2 regions of the Streptomyces sp. NPDC055140 genome follow, and region 2 is predicted to be linked to the other one. Evidence: riboswitches for the same ligand, from Rfam matches in the RefSeq annotation. Region 2 holds a riboswitch; the other holds the start of a gene.
What was found. A riboswitch is a leader RNA that binds a small molecule or an ion and turns the genes downstream of it on or off. The one in region 2 is predicted to bind ZMP and ZTP.
Positions count from the first base shown of each region.

Region 1: linked by a shared signal. The riboswitch ahead of ACWFR4_RS27840 (glycine hydroxymethyltransferase) and the one ahead of ACWFR4_RS19025 (bifunctional 5,10-methylenetetrahydrofolate dehydrogenase/5,10-methenyltetrahydrofolate cyclohydrolase) in region 2 are both predicted to bind ZMP and ZTP.

Region 1 is NZ_JBSGTG010000016.1:122,167-129,133, forward strand. Features, by position in the region: gene ACWFR4_RS27835 (hypothetical protein) at 1-346, shown strand, start outside; gene ACWFR4_RS27840 (glycine hydroxymethyltransferase) at 427-1,875, opposite strand; ZMP/ZTP riboswitch at 1,938-2,024, opposite strand; gene rocD (ornithine--oxo-acid transaminase) at 2,142-3,368, shown strand; gene ACWFR4_RS27850 (hypothetical protein) at 3,499-4,344, shown strand; gene pdxR (MocR-like pyridoxine biosynthesis transcription factor PdxR) at 4,392-5,816, opposite strand; gene ACWFR4_RS27860 (carboxymuconolactone decarboxylase family protein) at 5,864-6,388, shown strand; gene ACWFR4_RS27865 (carboxymuconolactone decarboxylase family protein) at 6,385-6,873, shown strand; gene ACWFR4_RS27870 (ABC transporter substrate-binding protein) at 6,934-6,967, opposite strand, start outside.
Region 2 is NZ_JBSGTG010000009.1:77,347-84,313, reverse strand. Features, by position in the region: gene ACWFR4_RS19040 (TIGR01777 family oxidoreductase) at 1-924, opposite strand, end outside; gene ACWFR4_RS19035 (NAD(P)H-dependent oxidoreductase) at 1,011-1,805, opposite strand; gene ACWFR4_RS19030 (helix-turn-helix domain-containing protein) at 1,903-2,799, shown strand; ZMP/ZTP riboswitch at 2,786-2,876, shown strand; gene ACWFR4_RS19025 (bifunctional 5,10-methylenetetrahydrofolate dehydrogenase/5,10-methenyltetrahydrofolate cyclohydrolase) at 2,899-3,777, shown strand; gene ACWFR4_RS19020 (hypothetical protein) at 3,725-4,300, opposite strand; gene yczR (MocR-like transcription factor YczR) at 4,328-5,815, opposite strand; gene yczE (membrane protein YczE) at 5,918-6,661, shown strand; gene ACWFR4_RS19005 (immunity 49 family protein) at 6,672-6,967, shown strand, end outside.

The DNA.
Region 1 (6,967 bases), on a different contig from region 2:
GCGCGCGCTGCTGAAGGACCTCGGGGTCATGGGCGCGCGGTCCGAAAAAGGCGGGAGCCCGATCTTCCCGGTGCCCTGGCAGTCGCCCGACCGGTCCAGGGAAGCGCTCGGTGGAGCTCCGGCTCCGGCAGCCGACGGTCGCGATGGCGGGCCTTCCGGAGGCGCGCGGGCCTCGGCGGCCGGGTCGAACGACGGGGTGGACTGGTGGTGGGCGATACCGGGGCTGGCGGCGGGTGCCGCGCTGGCTCTGGTGCTGCGGCCCCTGGCCGACAGGCTGCCGGGTCGTCGCGGGACGGGCGGGACCCCGCCCGACGCGGGACCACGGCAGCAGCTGATCGATTCCTGAGGGTCGCTCTCCAGCTCTCACGGCTGAGGGAACGCACTGACCGGCCCGTCGGTGCGGCTGGTGACGGGCCGGTCAAGGGATCAGGTGAGGTCGACCTCCGGGTAGAGCGGGAAGCCGCTCAGCAGGTCGGACGCTCGCGTGGAGACCTCGTCGGCGATCTTCTCGTCCAGGACATGCTGCGCCTTGGAGGGCGCGCCCTTGCTGGTGGTGCCTGCTTCGGCGGCGGTGAGCACGCGGTCGATGAGGCCAGCGACCTCGTCCATCTCCGCGGTGCCCAGGCCACGGGTGGTCAGGGCAGGGGTGCCGATGCGGATGCCGGACGTGTACCAGGCACCGTTCGGGTCGGAGGGGATGGAGTTGCGGTTGGTGACGATGCCTGAGTCGAGGAGCGCGTTCTCGGCCTGGCGGCCGGTGAGCTCGTAGGAGGTGGCGACATCGATCAGGTTGAGGTGGTTGTCTGTGCCGCCCGTGACGAGGGTGGCGCCGCGGCGGGTCAGGCCCTCGGCGAGGGCACGGGCGTTGTCGACGACGGACTGGGCGTAGTCGCGGAACTCGGGACGGCGGGCCTCGGCCAGGGCGACGGCCTTGGCGGCCATGACGTGCGGCAGCGGACCGCCGAGGACCATCGGGCAGCCGCGGTCGACCTGGCCGGCGAGCGAGTCGTCGCAGAGCACCATGCCGCCGCGCGGGCCGCGCAGCGACTTGTGCGTCGTGGTGGTGACGATCTGGGCGTGCGGCACCGGGTCGAAGTCGCCGGTGAGGACCTTGCCGGCGACCAGGCCCGCGAAGTGCGCCATGTCGACCATGAGGGTCGCCCCGACCTCGTCGGCGATCTCGCGCATGATGCGGAAGTTCACCAGGCGGGGGTAGGCGGAGTAGCCGGCGACGATGATCAGCGGCTTGAAGTCGCGGGCGGTGGCGCGCAGGGCTTCGTAGTCGACGAGGCCGGTCTGCGGGTCGGTGCCGTAGCTGCGCTGGTCGAACATCTTGCCGGAGATGTTCGGGCGGAAGCCGTGGGTGAGGTGGCCGCCGGCGTCCAGGGACATGCCGAGCATCCGCTGGTTGCCGAAGGCCTGACGGAGCTCGGCCCAGTCGGCGTCGGAGAGGTCGTTCACGTTGCGGACGCCGGCCAGCTCCAGGGCGGGCGCCTCGACGCGCTGGGCGAGGACGGCCCAGAAGGCGACGAGGTTGGCGTCGATGCCGGAGTGCGGCTGGACATAGGCGTGGCGGGCGCCGAAGAGCTCGCGGGCGTGTTCGGCGGCGAGGGCCTCGACGGTGTCGACATTGCGGCAGCCGGCGTAGAAGCGGCGGCCGATGGTGCCCTCGGCGTACTTGTCGCTGAACCAGTTGCCCATCGCGAGGAGGGTGGCCGGGGAAGCGTAGTTCTCGCTGGCGATCAGCTTGAGCATCTCGCGCTGGTCGGCGATCTCCTGGCCGATGGCGTCGGCCACGCGGGGCTCGACAGCCCGGATCACGTCGAGGGCGCTGCGGAACGCTACGGATTCGGTGGAGAGGGCGGACTCTGACATGACGGACCTCCGGACGAATGGGACCTCCCCTGCTCGAGCGAGGTCGAGAGCAGGAGGTTTCTCGGGTCGGCCCAGGCGCACGGCACACAGTTCACAGGCCGCTCCCCGATGGTCGGTCCCATCCCAGCGCGCCAGTCACGGCCCTGCGGGCCACACTACCGGGCGCGCCGCAGGGCGAAGTTTCCCGGTCCACGATGCGAGCGACGATAGGAAGGGGCCACAAGCCCACGTCTTCGCGCCATCAGAGCTGTAAGAACGGAGATCCCGTGACTGCTGTGACTCCTCCGAATGCCGCAACGGAAGCCTTCATCACCGCGTCCGAAGCGCACAGCGCGCACAACTACCATCCGCTGCCCGTCGTGGTCGCGACGGCGGAGGGCGCGTGGATGACGGATGTCGAGGGGCGCCGGTACCTCGACATGCTCGCCGGCTACTCAGCCCTCAACTTCGGCCATGGGAACCAGCGGCTCATCGAGGCCGCCAAGGCGCAGCTGGAGCGGGTGACGCTGACGTCCCGCGCCTTCTATCACGACCGGTTCGCCGCGTTCTGCACCCAGCTCGCGGAGCTGTGCGGCATGGACATGGTGCTGCCGATGAACACAGGGGCGGAGGCGGTCGAGACCGCCGTGAAGACGGCGAGAAAGTGGGGGTACCAGGTCAAGGGGGTGCTCGACGGCAGAGCGAAGATCGTCGTGGCGGGCAACAACTTCCACGGGCGCACCACGACCATCGTCAGCTTCTCCACGGACCAGGAGGCGCGCGCGGACTTCGGGCCCTACACGCCGGGGTTCGAGATCGTGCCGTACGGCGATCTGACGGCGCTGCGCGGCGCTGTCACCGAGAACACCGTCGCGGTGCTGCTCGAACCGATCCAGGGCGAGGCCGGTGTCCTCGTGCCGCCGGCCGGATATCTGCCGGCGGTAAGGGAGTTGACCCGCGAGCGGAACGTGCTGTTCATCGCGGACGAGATCCAGTCGGGGCTCGGGCGGACCGGGCGGACGTTCGCCTGTGAGCACGAGGGCGTGGTGCCCGACATGTACGTGCTGGGCAAGGCGCTCGGCGGTGGGGTCGTGCCGGTGTCGGCGGTCGTGTCCAGGAGCGAGGTGCTCGGGGTGTTCAAGCCGGGTGAGCACGGGTCGACGTTCGGCGGGAATCCGCTGGCCTGTGCGGTGGCGCTCGAAGTCATCGCGATGCTGCGCACCGGGGAGTTCCAGCAGCGGGCGGCGGAGCTGGGCGAGCATCTCCACGCGGAGCTCGGGCTGCTGACGGGCACAGGCAAGGTGACGCAGGTGCGGGGACGCGGGCTGTGGGCGGGCGTCGACATCGGTCCGTCGTACGGGACGGGAAGGGAGATCTCGGAGAAGCTGATGGCCAAGGGCGTCCTGGTCAAGGACACCCACGGCAGCACGATCCGGATCGCTCCCCCTCTGATGATCAGTAAGGAGGACCTGGACTGGGGGCTCGACCAACTCCGGGCGGTCCTGGCGGTCTGACGGCGGTGCGCCTCCGACACGGGCGGCCGACTCGTGGTCCGGCCACTCATCGGGGCACCCCACAAGGAGGGGCCGCTCACGGGCCGGTCGGCGTAGGCACACCCTCTACAGTCGCTTTGTGCTTGTTGGAATGCTTTGCGCGCTCGGGGCGGCGGTCTGTTTCGGTACGGCTTCCGTGTTGCAGGCGATGGCCGCGCGGGCCGCGGAGCCGGGGTCGGGGTCCGGTGTCGACGCCGCGCTGTTGCTGCGGGCGCTGCGGCAGTGGCGTTATGTCGCCGGGCTGGGGCTCGACCTGCTCGGGTTCGTATTGCAGGTCATGGCGCTGCGGTCCATTCCGATCTACGCCGTCGGGGCGGCGCTCGCCGCGAGCCTGGCGGTGACGGCGGTGGTCTCCACACGGCTGCTGGACGTACGGCTGAGCGGCGTCGAGTGGGGTGCCGTCGGGGTGGTGGTGGCAGGGCTCGCGATGTTGGGGCTGGCGTCGGGGACGGAGGGAGAGCAGGCCGGTTCGGACGCGTTGCGGTACGCGATGCTCGGGACGGCGCTCGGGGTGCTGTTGATCGGGGCGGTGGCCGGGCGGCTGCCGGGGCGGGGCCGGGCGCTCGCGCTGGGGCTCGGCTCGGGGTTCGGGTTCGGGGTGGTGGAGGTGTCGGTACGGCTCATCGACGACGTGTCGCCCGGCGCGCTGCTGAGCAATCCGGCGACGTACGCACTGCTGCTCGGTGGGGGTGCGGCGTTTCTGCTGCTGACCTCGGCGTTGCAGAAGGGGTCGGTCACCACGGCCACCGCGGGGATGGTCGTGGGCGAGACGGTGGGGCCGGCGCTGATCGGGGTGATCTGGCTCGGGGATCGCACGCGCGAGGGGCTGGGCTGGCTGGCGGTTCTCGGGTTCGTGGTGGCCGTGACGGGGGCGTTGGCGTTGGCGCGCTTCGGGGAGGCGCCGGTGGAGGACGCCTCCGCACCGGCCCGGGTCTGACCCGAACCCGGGCCGACCCGAGACGCCTACCGCCCGATGCCGGTCCCCTACGGCAGAGCCCGGCACAAAGCCTCCAGCGCGCTTGTCCAGGCGTGGTCCGGTGGGGTTCCGTAGCCGACCACCAGGGCGTCCAGGGGTGGTTCGGTGGTGGCCGCGTCGTGGCGGAAGCTGGAGAGGCCGGAGACTCCGAGGCGTTGCCAGGCGGCGGCGCGGACCACGGACTGTTCGGTGCCGGACGGGAGTTGGAGGACGGCGTGCAGGCCGGCGGCGATTCCGGTGGCACGGACGTCGGGGGCGCGTTCGGCGAGGGCGGCGACAAGTTGGTCGCGGCGGCGGCGGTAGCGCAGGCGGGCGCCGCGGACATGGCGGTCGTAGGCGCCCGAGTCGATGAACTCCGCGAGGGTCAGCTGGTCGAGGACACCGCACGACCAGTCGGCGACGCCCTTCGCCTCGATCACCTCCCCGATGACGGAGGGCGGCAGCACCAGCCAGCCGAGGCGCAGGCCGGGTGCAAGCGATTTGCTGGCCGTGCCGCAGTAGACGACACGGTCGGGGTCGAGGCCCTGGAGGGCGCCGACGGGCTGGCGGTCGTAGCGGAACTCGCCGTCGTAGTCGTCCTCAAGGATCAGTCCGCCGGTGCGGCGGGCCCAGTCGACGACGGCGGCACGGCGGTCGGGGTGCAGGGCCCCGCCCATCGGGAACTGATGGGCGGGGGTCAGGAGGGCGGCGCCCACATTCGGTTCACCGGTCGCCAACTCGTCGGTGCAGGTGCCGAGTTGATCGAGGGGAAGAGGGTGGGTGCGCAGGCCCGACCGCGTCAGGACGTCCCAGTGGATGTCGAGCCCGTACGTCTCCACAGCGACGTCGCGCACGCCCCTGTTGCGCAGCACCTCGCCGAGCAGCATCAGGCCGTGGACGAAGCCGGAACAGATGACGATGCGGTCCGGGTCGGCGTGGACGCCACGGGCACGGGCGAGGTAGCCGGCGAGTGCGGTACGCAGTTCGATGCGGCCGCGGGCATCGCCGTACCCGAGGGCGTCGTTCGGGGCGGCGTTGAGGGCGCGGCGCGCGGCCTTGAGCCATTCGGCGCGGGGGAACGAGGAGAGGTCGGGGGTGCCGGGGTGCAGGTCGTGGCGGAGGCCGGCCGGGGCGCGCCGCCCGCGGGTCGAGGCCGGCCGGGGTGCCTCGACCGGTCGCTCCGCGACACGCGTCCCCGAGCCCTGGCGCGCGGTGAGCCAGCCCTCGGCGACGAGGTCGGCGTAGGCATCGGCGACCGTGTTGCGGGCGATGCCCAGATCGGCGGCGAGTGTGCGGGATGAGGGGAGGCGGACACCGGGGGCGAGACGTCCGCCACGTACGGCGTCACGGAGCGCGTCGGTGAGGCCTTTGCGCAGGCCGGAGCCGGTCGGCTCGACGTGCAGATCGATACCGAGCGCCTGACCGGAGGGCGAAGTGGCCCAGGATTCCACCATGGAAATGGACCATACCCGTGGGCTACTCCGCTCGTAGGGTCGATGCCATGACGACGAACGAGAACACCACCGACAGCACCGGCCAGCCCACCAAGGAGTACGTCCACGAGCACGCGCCCCGGCTGGCCTGGGCCAAGCACGCTCCGGAGGTCTACAAGGCCATGATCCGGCTCGACGCGGAGGCCCGTAAGGGCGTCGATCCGGTGACGCTGGAGCTGGTCAAGATCCGCGCTTCGCAGCTCAACCACTGCGCGTTCTGCCTCGACATGCACTCCAAGGACGCGCTCGCCGCGGGCGAGAGCGTCGAGCGGATCATCCAGCTCGGCGCGTGGGAGGAGTCGCAGCACTTCTACACGCCCAGGGAGATCGCGGCGATCGAGCTGACCGAAGCGATCACCGTGCTCACGGACGGATTCGTGCCGGACGAGACGTACGAGAAGGCGGCGAAGCTGTACGACGAGAAGGAGCTGACGCAGCTGATCGCCGCGATCACGGTGATCAACGCGTGGAACCGGTTCGGTGTGTCGACGCGGATGGTGCCCGGGCACTACACCGCGGGCGACTTCAAGTGACAGCCCGTACAACGCACCTGGACGCCGGTGTGCGCGACGCGATGATCGCGCTCGGCGCCGCCGCGAAGAAGGGGCTCGGCGACCCGGTTCTCGCCGAGCTGGTGATGATCCGGGCGTCGCAGATCAACGAGTGCGCGTTCTGCCTGGACATGCACGTGGACCTCGCCGTCGAGAAGAACGGTGAGAGTGCCGTTGGGGTGTCCCCTGCTCGAGCGAAGTCGAGAGCCTGGAGAAGGATCGCGCTGCTCAACACGTGGGCGGAGGCCCCCGAGCAGTTCACCGAGCGCGAGCGGGCCGCGCTCGCACTCACCGAGGCCGTCACCGTCCTCACCGACGGCTACGTGCCGGACGAGACGTATGAGGCGGCGGCCAAGCACTTCGACGAGGACGAACTCGCCCATCTCCTCGGTGTGATCACCGTCATCAACAGCTGGAACCGGCTCATGGTGAGCCGCCGGATCGCGCCGGGCGGACCGCAGTGGTGACGTGCCGGGTGCCGCCGTCAGGAAAGGCACCCGGCACGCGCGCTGGGAGGAGCCGTACGGCTACTTGGGCAGCCAGGACCGCCACGTCGACTCG
Region 2 (6,967 bases):
TCGCGCGAGGTTGGCGGCGGCATCGGGCCACGCGGCGTGGTCGAAGGAGAAGCCTGCGTCGAGCAGCCTGCCCGGGACGACGCGGCGGCTCTTCAGAAGGAGTTCGGTGTCCGAGCGGAGCGCGAACGCACCGAGCTCGGCCATCCACTTCGTCGCGGGCAGTCCCACCGGAACACCCCATGCCGTACGAAGCGCACGCATGAAGTCACGCTGCGGCAGCGGCTCCGGGGCGGCGAGGTTCACGGGCCCGTCCAGGTCGTCGCGCTCGATCAGGAACCGGACCGCTCGGGCGAAGTCACGGTCGTAGATCCAGGACACGTACTGTCCGCCGCCCGCGACCGGACCGCCGAGGCCGAGCCTGGCCAGGCGCAGGAGGATGTCGAAGACGCCGCCGCGATCGGGACTCATGACCATCGCGGAGCGCAGGGCGACCCTGCGGGTGCGCGGGGTGTCCGCCTGCTCCTGCGCCCGCTCCCACGCCTTGGCGATCTCGACGCTGTAGCCCCAGTAACCCGGGACGCCGGCCTCGTCGCCGCCGAGCACGCCGGTCGCCTCGTCGTTCGGTGCGGCGAAGCTGTGGGCGTAGACGGTCGCCGTACTCATCTGCAGCCATACCCTCGGAGGCCGCGCGGCGGCGGCGATGGCCTCGCCGACGACCTCGGCGGACCGCACGCGCGAGTCCATCATGGCCCGGAGGTTGGCCGGGGTGTAGCGGCAACTGACGCTGCGTCCGGCAAGGTTGATCACGACGTCGCTGCCGTCGACGGCCTCGGCCCAAGGGCCCAGGGTCTCGCCGTCCCAGCGCGTTTCCCCGTCGCGCACCGGCCGCCGCGTGAGGACCACGACTTCGTGTCCCGCTTCGGCCAGTTCACGCTTCAGGATCGTCCCTACCTGCCCGGTGCCGCCGGGTATCACGATCTTCATGGAGCCCCCTCATCGTGTCGGCACCACCTTAACGCAGATATTTGAACGCGTTCAAATAGGGGGAGGGCGGCTGGACGAGATGGCCCTCAGACCCGGTCGCGAACGTGCAGGTCGAGTCCGCTCGTGCCCGGCGTCTCCACCCCTGGCAGGAGCCGCATGTCGTGGCCGTAGTCCCCGCCCGTGAGCGACCGGAAGGGGACCGGCGTGGCCGTGAAGAGCGTGTCGAGCCGTCGGGCGTACTCCGTCCGTGCCGTGACGAAGCGGTCGTCGGGAAGCTCGTTCGAGCTGTACACCGCGAACGGCTCCAGCGGGTTCATGCCGGTGAACCAGAACAGGCCGTGCTGGATGGGGTGCAGGACGTCCTCGAGGCTTCCGTGGATGCCTCGATCGGAGAACGCCGACTCGCGCGCGCCGACGGTCACCGACACGAGCGCCCGCCTCCCCGGCAGGGAGCTTTCGCCGTACGGCGGCGGGACCGCAGGACCGTACGCGAAGCCGCTCGTGAAGACCCGGTCGATCCAGCCCTTGAGGATCGCCGGCGCCGAGAACCACCACATCGGGAACTGCAGGACCACCGCGTCCGACCAGCGCACCTTCTCCTGCTCCGCCGCGATGTCGGGCGACAGACCGCCCGAGAGCGTCGCCCGCTCGGAGTCGGCCATCACATGCAGCCGGCCCGCTCCGGTGTCCCCGGGGAAGTCGTCGGCGTCCACGGTCGCCTTCCACTTCATCGCGTAGAGGTCGGACACCTTCACCTCGTGTCCTGCCGTGCGCAGGTGCTCGACCGCGAAGTCGGTCAACGCGGAGTTGAGCGAACGGGGTTCCGGGTGGGCGCTGACCACGAGGATCTTCTTGGGCTGCCGAGACGTCGTGTCGTTCATGCCACCACGTTCCCCCAGGCGCGTCCGGGCAGCCAGCACCCTGGTCAACGGCGGAACGCTCATCCTGGTACTGCGAGGGCCACGCATACTTGGGCCCATGGACGGCGTGAACCACATCGGGGAGACAGACACGGGCACCACCCTCACCACCGGCGGCGCGCAGCATGGCCTCGGTGACTTTCTCCGCGCCCGCCGCGCGCGCGTCACACCGGAGCACGTCGGGCTCTCCGGCGGCCGTCGCCGACGGGTACGCGGACTGCGCCGCGAGGAACTGGCACAGCTCGCCGGGATCAGCGTGGACTACTACGTGCGCCTGGAACAGGGCCGCGCCACCCAGCCGTCCGCCGAGGTCGTCGACGCGCTCGCCGGGGCGCTCGGCCTCGACACGGCCGAGCGCGGGCATCTCGCGACCCTGGCAGGTGCCCGGCAGGGCCCCGCGCCCGAGGCCAGGGTCAGCCCGATGCTGCGGCGGCTCCTCGACTCCATGGCCGGCTTCGCGGCCTTCGCCACGAACCATCGCCTGGACGTGGTGGCGTGGAACGCCCTCGGCGCCGAGCTGATCGGCGGCCTGGCCGCGCCGGCCCGCCGCGACCGGAACAACGCGCGGTATCTGTTCCTCGACCCCGCTTCGCGCGTCGTCCACCCGGAGTGGGAGGACCGGGCGGCGGAGGCCGTGGGCCAGCTCCGGGTCTGGTCGGGGCGCTACTCCGACGACACGGAACTGGCCGGCCTCATCGCCGAACTCACCGCGTGCAGCACGGAGTTCAGGCGTATCTGGGACAGCGGCGAGGTCGTGATGTGCGCGGCGGGGCGCAAGCGCCTGAGGCACCCGGTGGCCGGGCTGCTCACCCTGGACTTCGAGACGCTGCACGTACCGGCCGCGCCCGGCGAGACGGGCCTGGTCGTGCACGTCTTCAGCGCCGAGGAGGGCAGTGAGGAGGCCACGGCTCTCGCACGGCTGACCGAAACCGTTACAGTGGCGGACAGGCCGTGACTGGCGCTGGGGTGGAGAACCACCGGGGAGCGGCCTGACCAAAGGGTCGATGTATGCCGTGCGCCTGGGCGAATGGTCAATGACGCCTGGGAGGCGACCATGTCCCCGACACAGACAGCCCACCTCATGGACGGCACCGGCACCGCCCGGCGCCTCGTCGAGGAGTCCGCGGGCAGAGCGGCGGAGCTGGTGAGGCGCACGGGCTCGGCGCCCTGCCTCGCGACCGTACTGGTGGGCGAGGATCCCGCCTCCGTCACGTACGTCCGTATGAAGCAGGCCCGCTGCGCCAAGGCCGGTATCGAGTCGCGGCGCGTCCAGCTCCCCGCCGAGACGACGACCGCGGAGCTGGTCGCCACCCTCCGCGAGCTGTCGCAGGACGCGTCGGTGCACGGAATCCTGCTCCAGCACCCCGTGGGCCCGCACATCGACGAACGCGCGGCGTTCGAGGCCATCGCACCGGAGAAGGACGTCGACGGCGTCACCATGACCTCGTTCGGCGCGATGGCCTTCGGGCTGCCCGGGTTCGTCTCCTGCACACCAGGCGGAATCATGCGGCTCCTCGACGAGTACGACGTCGATGTCGCGGGGCGGCATGCCGTCGTCGTGGGCCGGAGCGCGATCCTCGGCAAGCCGGCCGGGATGCTTCTGCTCGCCCGGGACGCCACAGTGACGTACTGCCACTCCCGCACGGCCGACCTGAGCGCGTACGTGAGGGAGGCGGACATCGTGGTGGCTGCCGTGGGCCGGCCCCGGCTCATCCGCGGCGAGGACATCAAGCCCGGCGCTGTCGTCGTCGACGCGGGCTACAACGCGGGCAACGTCGGCGACGTCGACTTCGACACCGCGGCCGAGCGGGCCCGCCTGATCACTCCCGTCCCCGGAGGGGTGGGCCCCATGACCATCGCCGTCCTCCTGGCCCAGACGGTCACCGCGGCGTACCACCAGCTCGGCGCGGACCTCGATCGCGCGCTCGTCTGACAGGACCGCGCCGCTCGCGCATCCGGGACTCCTGGTCGGTGGCGGCGTCGAGAAGTCCGGCGGCCGCCACCTCGAGGGCGGCGCGCGGCAGCGGTTCGCACTCCAGCGGTGCGCCCACCTCGAAGCCGATGTGCCGCACGGCCGTCTCGCCCGACGGCAGCATCTGGAGATATTCGGGCCCGTCGGGTTCCTCGCGGCCCAGGAGGAACTCGACGGTCAGCCGCGTTCCGGCGGCGATCCGCGCGGATCCGGCCTGCGGTTCACAGCCGTTCAGCGTGAACTCCCGCTCGTACGGGCCCGTCGGCGGCGCCACCAGGAGCCACCGGGCGAACTCGGCGGCCCGCGGCGCGCCTTGGCCCAGTGGCAGGCGCCCGAGGAAGTACGCGTCGAACCACCAGCCGCCGTTCCCATCCACGCCGAGGGCGATCCACAGGTCCTCGGCGGGCCGGCCGGGGTAGTGGGACCCGCGCCAAGCGAGGCGAAAGAGCGGACCTGTCCCGGGACGCTCACCTCCGCACGCCATCCAGCGATCTCCTTCATCCTCTGTGGCTCAGGCGACCCAGTGCGGCCGTCGCGCGGTGGACGCCGACGGAAGGCCGGCCGCGAGCGCGGTCGCCATGCGGTGGACGGCTTCGCGCAGGGTGTCCGCCGGGGTCGTGTACGGGATGCGCATCCGCTGCTCGAAGATGCCGGGGTCGGTGGCGAAGCAGGCGCCGCTCTCGATCCGGACGCCGTTGTCGAGGGCTCGTTCGGACAGCGCGGAGGCCACCGGTTCACCCAGGTCGACCCACAACGACAGGCCTCCGGGCGGCAGTTGCCAGGTCCAGTGCGGCATGCGCTCGGTCAGTGCGGCGGCCAACGCGGCGCGCTGCAACCGTAGTTGCTCAAGTCGGGGCGACAGAAGCCCGTCGGCCCGGTCCAGGAGGGCGAGGGCCAGGAGCTGGTCGACGACCGATCCGCCCATGTCGGTGGCCACGCGCTGGCCCGCGAGTTCGGTGACGAGCCGTGCGGGCGCGCGCAGCCAGCCGATGCGCAGGCCGCCCCAATGGGTCTTGCTCATCGAGCCGATGCTGATGACCTGGCCGGTGCCACCCTTCGCGGCGTGGGAGGCGAAGGGAGGCGGCGGGGGGACGTCGAGCGCGAGGTCGGCCAGCGTCTCGTCGATGACCAGCCAGGTACCGGAGCGCTCCGCCGCGCGCAGGACGTGCGCCCGCTCGTGTTCGGGCATGAGACAGCCGGTCGGGTTGTGGAAGTCGGGGATCAGGTAGGCCAGTTGGGGCACGACCTGGCGGAGCGTCGATTCGGTGATCTCGATGTCCCAGCCGGTGTCGGTCACGGGGACGGACACGGTACGCAGCCGGGCTCGACGCAGCGCCTCAAGGGCGTTCGGGTAGGACGGGTTCTCGACCATGACCCGGTCCCCGGGGCTGCTCAGCAGCCCCAGGACGAGGGTCAGCGCGTGCTGTGCGCCCGACGTCACCAGGATCTGTTCGGGCAGGGTGGCGAGGCCCCGTCGGGTGTAGCGCTCGGCGATGGCGGCGCGCAGGTCGGGGAGGCCGTAGGGGTGGTAGCCAGGGGTGTGTGCCTGCTCGGCGAGTTGCGGGGTGATGTGCACGAGGGCATCGACGAGTGCCTGCTGCGGGAGCCCGGGGGAGGCTCTGGCAAGGTCGATCGCGGTGTCCTGGGGGCCGAGGAGGCGGGTGATGCCACTGGGGGTGCGGCCTTCGGGCAGGGCGGTCCACGTGCCCGATCCCTGCCGGCTGTGCGCGTAGCCGCTCTCGCGCAGCAGGTCGTACACGGCGGTGACGGTGGTTCTGCTGGTGTCGAGGGCGGCGGCCAGTTCGCGCTCGGCGGGGAGTCTGACGTGCAGGGCGATGCGTCCGTCCAGGATGAGCGTGCTGATCGCCTGCGCGAGGTGGCGGTAGGCGGGTCTCGTGCCGGCGGTGTCGGGCAGCATCGCGGCGAGCTGACGGCTGCCCAGGGTCCGGTCCGCGCGGCCCACCCTGTCCACCGGCAGAAAGGCGTTCGCGTCGGTCAAACCATTCTCCCGAGATTGGCCATGTCATCCGGGCCAATCACTCTACAGAGTTGCCGCAATGGCTTTGAAGGCCCACGACCCCCACGCTGGAGGCAGGCACATATGCGGCAGGACACGGACACGACGGCCCGCTCCGAGCAGGCGGCCCCGGACGACAAAGGGATCGGGCGCAACCGCCCCGCTCCCCCACTCACCTATGTACGCTTCGGCGAACGCCCACTCCGCCGCCTGCCCCAGTTGTTCATCGGCCTCGCCCTGTACGGATTCAGCATGGCCGTCATGGTCCGCGCCGCGCTGGGCCTCAGCCCCTGGAGCGTCCTCAACCAAGGGCTGGAGAAGCACACTTCGCTGAGCTTCGGCACACTTACCGCGGTCGTGGGTGTGTCCGTCCTGCTGCTGTGGGTCCCCCTGCGGCAGCGGCCCACGTTCGGGACCGCCGCCAACATCGTCGTCATCGCGTTCTCGTCCGACCTCGGCCTCGCGCTCGTCCCCGAGGGCCTGGGGCTCCCCGCGCGCGTCGGGCTCCTCCTCGCCGGGATTTTCGCCAACGCGCTGTCCGTAGCCGTCTACGTAGGCGCACGGTTCGGGCCGGGGCCCCGGGACGGGCTGATGACCGGTGCGTCCGCCCTGACAGGGCGTTCCATCCGCGTCGTCCGCACGTTCATCGAGGTCGCCGTACTCGCCGTGGGGTGGCTGCTCGGCGGCGGCGTGGGGCTCGGCACCATGCTGTACGCCCTGACCGTCGGGCCCGTCACGCAGTTCTTCCTGCCCCGGTTCGCCTACACGAGCCCGGCCAGGACCGCACGCACAGGCCCGCCTGTCACCGGCTCCCGCACCTCTTCGTAGAGTCTGTGCGGTGAACCTCCACCACGCACCCGATCCACACCTGCCGATGCTGAACGTCCCTCAGGCCGAGCGCCTGCGGAGCCTGACGGCCGCTCACTTCCTTGCCCGGCACGGCACGCACATGACCGTGACGGGGGACGCGGTGCGCCTGGAGGGCAGGCTCAGCCCGCTGTCGAACCTCGCGCAGCGGTGTCGCCAGTCCGCCGAGGACGACTGGCCGCGGATCGTGGAGCAGCACTTCGCCGGCCTGGAGAACTCCTCCCAGGGAGGCGAGAGCGCCACGGAACTCCTGGAGCGGACGTGCTG